2 regions of the Rhodoferax sp. GW821-FHT07G04 genome follow, and region 1 is predicted to be linked to the other one. Evidence: riboswitches for the same ligand, from Rfam matches in the RefSeq annotation. Region 1 holds a riboswitch; the other holds the start of a gene.

Region 1 (4,207 bases):
CCACACCACGGTGTCGCCGCAAACCAGGGCCAAGGCGGCATTCCACGCCCACACAGCCACGGGGAAGTTGAACGCGGTGATCACACCCACCACACCCAGCGGATGCCAGGTTTCCATCATGCGGTGACCGGGCCGCTCGGACGCAATGGTCAGGCCGTACAGCTGGCGCGACAGGCCCACGGCGAAATCGCATATGTCGATCATCTCTTGCACTTCGCCCAGTCCTTCGGACAGGACCTTGCCGGCCTCCAGCGACACCAGCGTGCCCAGTGCCTGCTTGTGTTCGCGCAGCTCTTCACCGAGCAGACGCACCAGTTCACCGCGTTGCGGTGCGGGCACGGAGCGCCAGCTTTGGTGCGCGGCGTGCGCGCGGCCGATGACAGCCGCCACTTCGGTCAAGGCGGTTTCGTGCACTTGGCCCAGGTTTGCGCCGTCGATGGGTGAGCGGGATGCCAGCGCACCACCCGTATAGGCAGTGGCGGACACACCCAGGCGCGTCAGCAGGGTTTGGATGGAATCATGGGGATTGGACATGGTGTCTCCGTAAGCGGTAAAAACGGCAGGCTTAACCGATGGACTCAACTTGGCGCGACTGTTGGTACGCCTTGCCAAAGCGGTTGGCCAGGAAAGCTGGCAACTCTACCTGTTCTTGGCGGATGAAACCAGATTGCGGCAATTTGCCCTCACGGAACAGATCGACAGCCGCGCAGATGCCGGCGGCGGTGGTGATCTGGATGGCGCTCAGCGGGGCCTTTTCGTCGCGGTCCGCAAAGATCTTGCGGGCAAAAACTTCCTGCACCAGGTGGCCGTCGCGCTCGCCGCTGACGGTCACAAACACCAGCACCACGTCCTGCATGGTCAGCGGGATGGACTTGCGCAGAATGTCCTTCAGCGTTTCCTGGTCATGTTTCATACCCAGCTCTTGCAACAGCATCTTCATGATGTCGCAGTGGCCGGGGTAGCGCACGGTCTTGTAGTCCAGTGTATTGACTTTGCCCTTCAGGGTCTCGCACAGCGTGCCCAGGCCGCCGGAGGTGTTGAAGGCCTCGTACTCGGTGCCATCCAGCGAGAAATGCTCCATGCCTTCCAGCGGCAGCACTTCGATGATTTCGCCGTCGCGAATCGCTTCGCAAGGGTGGCAGTATTCGTTGATCAGGCCGTCCACGCTCCAGGTCAGGTTGTATTTCAATGAATTGGTGGGGAAGGCGGGCAGTGCGCCCACGCGCATCTTCACTTCGTGTAGCTTGCTGAACTTCTTGCTCAGGTGGTGGGCCACGATGCCAATGAAGCCGGGTGCCAGGCCGCATTGGGGCATGAAGGCGGTCTTGGCACCTTCGGCCATGCGCATGATCTCGCGGGTGGCGGCCACGTCTTCGGTCAGGTCAAAGTAGTGGCAGCCGGCCTCCAGCGCTTGGGCTGCAGCCATCGTGGCCAGGTGGTAGGGCAGGGCGTTGACGACGGCGTCATAACCTTTGAGCGCGGCGCGCAAAGCGGCGGCGTCCGAGGTGTCGATCTGTGCCACTTCCAATGGCAGGTGGCGCAGCTTCTTCAGCGCTTCTTCGCTGCGGTCCACGACCTTGACCTGGTAGTCACCCGATCCGGACAACAAAGTGGCAATCGTTTGGCCAATGTGGCCCGCACCCATCAGAACAACACGCATGGAAATCTCCTGGTTAATAAGTTTGGATGAAAGAAGTCTAGGTGCAGGTTCGGACGAATTAAATAGGCATTTTGACGAATTGGTTGATAAAACAGACGATTCGTCATAGTATTTAGTCAATATGAAATATCCCCAAGCATGAGTACCCGCGCGAAGCCGTCTAGAACTGTCAAAACCAGCACGGCAGCGACGGGCGCATTACTGGAGCGCACCAGCACCCTGCGCGATCAGCTGGATCGTGACCTGTTGGCGCTCTTGCAGGCCAATGCCCGTGCCTCCACAGCTGACTTGGCTCGCCAGTTGGGCACTGCGCGGACCACGGTGCTGGCGCGCCTGGGCCGCATGGAGCGCGAAGGTGTGATCGCCGGCTATACCGTGCGCTTGGGCCAGGATGTGCGCGACATGGGTCTGCAAGCCTTTGTGGGCATTACGGTCCAACCCAAGGCCGGCCGCGAGGTCGTGCGCCAGATCTCCCGCATGCCCGAGGTGCGCCAACTCTGCGCTGTCAGTGGCGAGTTTGACTACGTGGTGCTGCTGCGAGCCGAGTCCGCGCTGCGCATGAATACGCTGCTGGATGAGATGGGCAATTTTGATGGTGTGGTGAAGACCACAACGTCCGTAGCGCTGGAGTGGAAGATAGATCGCACCTGACCCATGGCCCTGTGCGCAGGCTGCCTTTTAGGGGCGCCGCTTACAATAGCGTTATCGGGTCGGCCTTCGCCGCTGACCTGCAAACGCTAGGGGTGCTGGCTGCTTTTGGGGTGGTTGGCTGAGATAACACCCTGGAACTTGATCAAGGTAATACTTGCGCAGGGAAGCGTGGTGAGAACATGCCAACGATTGCTCCATCACCCGTGGTGCGCCGTTCGGCCCATAGCCTTGCTGTCTGCATCCCTGCCATCGAACAACGAAAAGGATATGCGATGGCGCTCCATCTCAATGTAAAACTTTCCCCCTGCGCCGCCGCGCTGACCGTGCTGCTTGCCGCACCCCTTTGGGCGCAGACGGCCTCCCCAAGCCTGCAAGCAGTCACCGTCACCGGCAAGTCTGCCCCGGTATTGGACATTGACCGTGCCGACGTCGGCGGTCTGGGCCAGACCTTGGCGCAGACTCCCCAGAGCATCACGGTGCTGAGCGCCGATCTGCTGTCTGCCACAGCATCCAGCAGCCTGTCGCAAGCCATCAAACTGGATGCATCGCTGGCCGACAGCTACAACACCACGGGCTATATCGAAGGCCTGTCGGTGCGCGGCTTTCTACTGGACCAGGGCAACAATTACCTGCGCAATGGTCTGCCCGTGTCCAATTACGCGCCCATCGCCTTGGAAAACAAAGAGCGTATTGAGGTGCTCAAAGGCGTGGCCGGCATGCAGGCTGGCGTCTCAGCGCCCGGTGGCCTCGTGAACTTTGTTACCAAGGCGCCACAGGCCGGCAACTTCACCACCGCCACGGTAGGTGGAGACGGCAATGGCGGCAGCAAGGTGCATGTCGATAGCAACACCGCCTGGGGGGCCGTAGGTGTGCGCGTGAACTTGGCCGCGGAGGACCTGCGCACGGTGTTTGACCGTGCCGAGGGCAAACGTGAGTTTGCCAGCCTGGCCCTGGCGACCCAGGCCACCAGCCGCACCAAACTGTCGGCCGATCTGGAATACCACCACAAGAAGCAGCCTTCGGTGCCCGGCCTGGGCCTGTTGGACACCAATGGCGATGGTGTGGCCGATACCCTGCCCGCCAGCAACTACTCCCGTCTGAACCTTAACAACCAAACCTGGTCGCAGCCCTTTGAGGCTACCAGCACCAATGCCCAATTCGCCATTGACCACCAGATCACGGCGTATTGGAGTTCCCATCTGGGCCTGAGCACACAGCGCACCGTCGTGCAGGACCGGCTGGCCTTTCCCGATGGTTGCAGCACCGGAGCCAACTATGTCTATCCTGGCCTTTGTGGAAATGGGGATGTGGACATTTACGACTACCGCAGTGAAAACGAAGAGCGAAGCACTTGGGCCTGGGATGCCAGGATGCAGGGCAAACTGCAGGCAGCTGGCGTGGTCCACCAGTTGACCCTGGGCCTGAGCGGCCGTCAGGCGCGCACCGACCTCGCACCCAAGCAGGCCTACAACTTTGTGGGCACGACCAACATCAACACGCCGAGCGTGCTGCCCGCCGACGCCTCGGCCAACGATCTCAACACCAACAGCCGCGAACGCGCAGTCGATGCTTATGCGTCTCTGTCCAGCGATCTGAGCCCCAGTGTGCGCAGCTTTGTGGGCTTTCGCACCTCGCACCTGAATCGCAGCAGTGAACGCAGCGACGGCTCGCGCGCCATCGCCATCGACCAAACCGTCACCACGCCTTGGGCGGGGTTGTCGTGGTCGCCTGCGGCCAGCACCATGCTGTATGCGTCTTGGGGGCAAGGCGCCGAGTTGGAGGCCGTGCCCAACCGCCCCAGCAAATTTGTCAATGCGGGAGAGGTGTTGCCCGCGCTCAAGAGCGACCAGACTGAGCTGGGCCTGAAGTGGCAGGCTCATCCGCGCCTTCTGGTGT
Region 2 (4,207 bases), on a different contig from region 1:
ACTCGGCCAGGCGTTTGGCGTCCAGCAGCTCGGGCTGGTAGGGCGCACCGGCCTTGGCCTGCAGCAGGCTGACCACGCGCTGGGCCGCACCGGCATCGCCCCGGTGGGCCAGCAGCAGGCTGCCTTGCAGGCTGAGCGCCACCGGCTCACCCAGGCCGTGCACGATGGACGGCCACAGGTAGCAGGAGCGCAGGCCCCAGGCAAACACGCGCTCGTCGGCGCACTCGAGTTCGGCCACCGGGCTCAGCATGCCCGCCGCTGTCCAGGCTGCGGCCTCAGAGCCTGACTCGGCGTTAGGCCCAGGGCCCTTGGCCGGGTCGAACACATCGACCCGGTGCCCGGCGCGGCTGAGTTCCAGCGCCAGCAGGCGGCCTAGCAAACCCGCTCCTGCAATGCCAATGTGCATATCGACTCTCCTGGCTCGGTCAGGCCTTGGTGATGGGGATGTAGATTTCGCCGCCCGCTTTTTTGAACGAGTCCGACATGGCCTCCATGCCGGCGTCCAGCGCCTGCTCTTCGCTGACGCCCTTGGCCTTGGCGTACTCACGCACCTCTTGCGTGATTTTCATCGAACAGAACTTGGGGCCGCACATGCTGCAAAAGTGCGCGACCTTGGAGCTGTCCTTGGGCAGGGTTTCGTCGTGGAAGTCGCGCGCGGTGTCGGGGTCCAGCGAGAGGTTGAACTGGTCCATCCAGCGGAATTCAAAACGTGCCTTGCTCAACGCGTCATCCCGTGCCCGCGCACCCGGGTGGCCCTTGGCCACATCGGCCGCGTGGGCGGCGATCTTGTAGGTGATGATGCCGGTCTTCACATCGTTGCGGTCGGGCAGGCCCAGGTGTTCCTTGGGTGTCACGTAGCACAGCATGGCCGTGCCGAACCAGCCGATCATCGCCGCGCCAATGCCGCTGGTGATGTGGTCGTAGCCCGGTGCGATGTCGGTGGTCAGCGGGCCCAGGGTATAGAACGGCGCCTCGCCGCAGTGCTTGAGCTGCTCGGTCATATTGGCCTGCACCATGTGCATGGGCACGTGGCCAGGGCCTTCGATCATGACCTGCACGTCTTGCGCCCAGGCCTTTTGTGTCAGCTCGCCCAGCGTGCGCAGTTCGGCGAACTGGGCCTCGTCGTTGGCATCAGCGCCCGAGCCAGGGCGCAAACCGTCACCCAACGAGAAGCTCACGTCATAGGCCTTCATGATTTCGCAGATCTCGTCGAAGTGCGTGTACAGGAAGTTCTCTTTGTGGTGGGCAATGCACCACTTGGCCAGGATGGAGCCGCCGCGCGACACGATACCGGTCACGCGGTTCGCGGTCAGGTGGATGAAGGGCAGGCGCACACCGGCGTGGATGGTGAAGTAGTCCACGCCCTGCTCGGCCTGCTCGATCAGCGTGTCGCGGAAGATGTCCCAGGTCAGGTCTTCGGCAATGCCCCCCACCTTCTCCAGCGCCTGGTAGATGGGCACGGTGCCGATGGGCACCGGTGAGTTGCGCACGATCCAGTCGCGCGTGGTGTGGATGTTTCTGCCGGTGGACAAATCCATGACGGTGTCTGCGCCCCAGCGGATGGACCAGACCAGTTTTTCCACCTCTTCCTCAATACTGGAGGTGACAGCCGAGTTGCCGATGTTGGCGTTGATCTTCACCAGGAAGTTGCGGCCTATGGCCATGGGCTCCAGCTCGGTGTGGTTGATGTTGGCGGGGATGATGGCGCGGCCGCGGGCCACCTCGTCGCGCACAAACTCCGGCGTCATGACCTTGGGGATGCTGGCGCCGAAGCTATTGCCCGCCAGACGTGCCTCGCGCTCGGCATTGCCCAGGTACTGCTCCATCCAGGTCAGCTTCTGGTTCTCGCGCAGGGCCACGTATTCCATCTCGGGCGTGATGATGCCCTTGCGTGCGTAGTGCATCTGCGTCACGTTGCCGCCCGCCTTGGCCCGGCGCGGCTGGCGCTGCAGGCCGGCGGCCTGGGCGCGCAGTGCGGCCAGCGCATCGGTCTCGCCGTGCTTCAGGCCGTCGTCCAATGCGTAGGGCTTGCGGCCCTCGTAGACTTCGGTGTCGCCGCGTTCGGCAACCCAGCCCTGGCGCACCAGCGGCAGGCCCTGGCGCACATCGATCTCGGCACGCGGGTCGGTGTAGGGGCCGGAGGTGTCGTAAACCGTGACGGCCTCGCCATTGCTTTGCAAGATCTCGCGCACCGGCACCTGGATGTCGGGGCGGCTGCCTGGCAGGTAGCGTTTGGTGGAAGCGGGAAGCGGTTCGCGGGTGAGGCGGATGAACTGGGCTAGCTTGTCGGGTGCGTTCATTGGAATGTCTCCTGAGGTAATCGTCATCACCCGAAGACAAAAGGCACCTGCCCCGCAAACTGTGAAAAGGCGCCGCCTGGACGGTTCTGGGCCATTGGCGGCTGTGCACTTCTTACGCTGGTATCAACCAGATCAAGTTCGCGGGTTCGGAATCCATCTCAGCGCAACCACTGCGCACCCCGGGCAAGGCGGAGTGTACGACAAACCGGTCGTTGCCCCAGTCAGGGCTGGTTCCTCAGTGCTCCACCTGGCTGCCGCTCCTGAAACAAAAGGGTGACCTGCGAGATGTAATCCCGCGCCACCGTCTCGCCCTGCCTCGCAGCCAGGGCGGCCAACAGGTTGGAACGCAAGTACCACAGGGTGTCAATGTCGGTAGCAAAGGTGACCCTATGGCGCAGATCGGCGTTGTCGGGGCAGTGCTTTTCCATCAGCGCGAGCATCGCCCCACGCACCCGCGCGAAGGTATCGGGGGCACTGCTGATATCTTGGCCCAGCATGGCCCAATAGCTGTTTCGAATGCGCATGGCAGTACTCCTCTTGCAGCGGGCGCCTTCCGTGCGAGGCACGCTTCCCGACACGCCGTTCATCGCCATCATCATGCGATGTTATGAGGGCTGAATGCAAGGCTCTGTAAATGGATGAGGCCGGGGTGTGCGGCGTCTTACGAAGAGTTACTGTTTGTGAATTCAGTTAACACCGGTATTGGCGTCATTGCCGCACTGGCGCCGCCAGTTTGCCCATACCTCGCACGGCAAGCAATTGCCATACAGAAAGGACAAACGTGGCGACCAGCAGCAATATCGACATGGGTTGGACAAACGCCGTGCTACCAACCAAAAAGAAACCAGAGTGGATGGCGCAGGTCAGGAAACCCAAGGCCGCCAGCAGCTTGTAGAAAAACATCCCAGCTTGAATATTGGCCACTACGCGGTTGTGCGCATACAGCACCAGCGCGATGATGGGAATGTTGAGCAGCAAGTTCATCTGGTTGCCACCGGGAATCCGAAACAACTCCCACTCGCGCCAGAAGGCGGCGTCTATCTGGTGCGTGATGAGGACGGTGGCATTGGCCAGGAAGAGCCCGTGCAGGCGAGAGGTGCTTGCCATGGGCTATCCAACGCTCATCTTGGCGTAAGACTGGCGCTCGATCTCCTGCACTTCAACGCAGAGCTGAACCTGCAGAGTTGATGGCCAGGCACACACGCCATTCAGCGCACTCAGCAAGCTCTTCGAAAGTTCTTGTTTGATCTCAATCGAACGTCCGCTCAATATCGCCAACTTCGCATGGACAAAAGCACGGTCCGCCGTTGATGTGCCCACCAGAAAATTGCTGAGTCGAACGGCTCGGCTCTTGATGTCAACTTCCTCAAACTGACCGGACGCCATCAGCGCCTGGTTCAACGCCATCAAAGCGCCTTCGGCGTTGAACTGTGGCAGATTGTTGGAGTATTCGATGGTCAGATGGGGCATGCTGTTCCTTGCGTGGCGAGAGACTGAAACCGTTATCTATCGCATTGTCGTCCGTGTTAGCTGTGTGGCGGCTTGAACCGCTTCTCCTTGTCATACGGAAACACATCGTGCACATGGCCCGCCTGGATGCGGTCCTTGTGGCTTTGCCAGAACGAGGCCTCCAGCAAGTCGGCGTGGTGCTGCATGAAGATGCTGCGCACCGCCGGATTGCCCAGCAGGAAGGGGCCGAAGGTTTCGGGAAACACGTCCTTGGGGCCCACGCTGTACCAGACCTCGCCGGACATTTCGTCTTCTTCGTTGCGCGGCGGGGGGACGGTGCGGAAGTTGCAGTCGGTGATGTATTCGATCTCGTCATAGTCGTAGAACACGACCTTGCCGTGGCGGGTGATGCCGAAGTTCTTCCATAGCATGTCGCCAGGGAAGATATTGGCGGCCAC

The links. A riboswitch is a leader RNA that binds a small molecule or an ion and turns the genes downstream of it on or off. The one in region 1 is predicted to bind thiamine pyrophosphate.
Region 2: it holds a riboswitch for thiamine pyrophosphate, as region 1 does, so the genes downstream of both, thiC (phosphomethylpyrimidine synthase ThiC) here and AC07OO_RS04945 (TonB-dependent siderophore receptor) in region 1, are expected to answer to the same signal.

What each region holds. Positions count from the first base shown of each region.
Region 1 is NZ_JBWKQD010000001.1:1,068,321-1,072,527, reverse strand. It holds gene amaB (L-piperidine-6-carboxylate dehydrogenase) at 1-534, opposite strand, end outside; gene AC07OO_RS04955 (saccharopine dehydrogenase family protein) at 566-1,660, opposite strand; gene AC07OO_RS04950 (Lrp/AsnC family transcriptional regulator) at 1,799-2,311, shown strand; TPP riboswitch at 2,390-2,493, shown strand; gene AC07OO_RS04945 (TonB-dependent siderophore receptor) at 2,584-4,207, shown strand, end outside.
Region 2 is NZ_JBWKQD010000002.1:798,195-802,401, forward strand. It holds gene AC07OO_RS12860 (FAD-dependent oxidoreductase) at 1-406, opposite strand, end outside; gene thiC (phosphomethylpyrimidine synthase ThiC) at 426-2,300, opposite strand; TPP riboswitch at 2,392-2,492, opposite strand; gene AC07OO_RS12870 (hypothetical protein) at 2,522-2,824, opposite strand; gene AC07OO_RS12875 (DUF6713 family protein) at 3,009-3,407, opposite strand; gene AC07OO_RS12880 (5-carboxymethyl-2-hydroxymuconate Delta-isomerase) at 3,411-3,770, opposite strand; gene aceK (bifunctional isocitrate dehydrogenase kinase/phosphatase) at 3,827-4,207, opposite strand, start outside.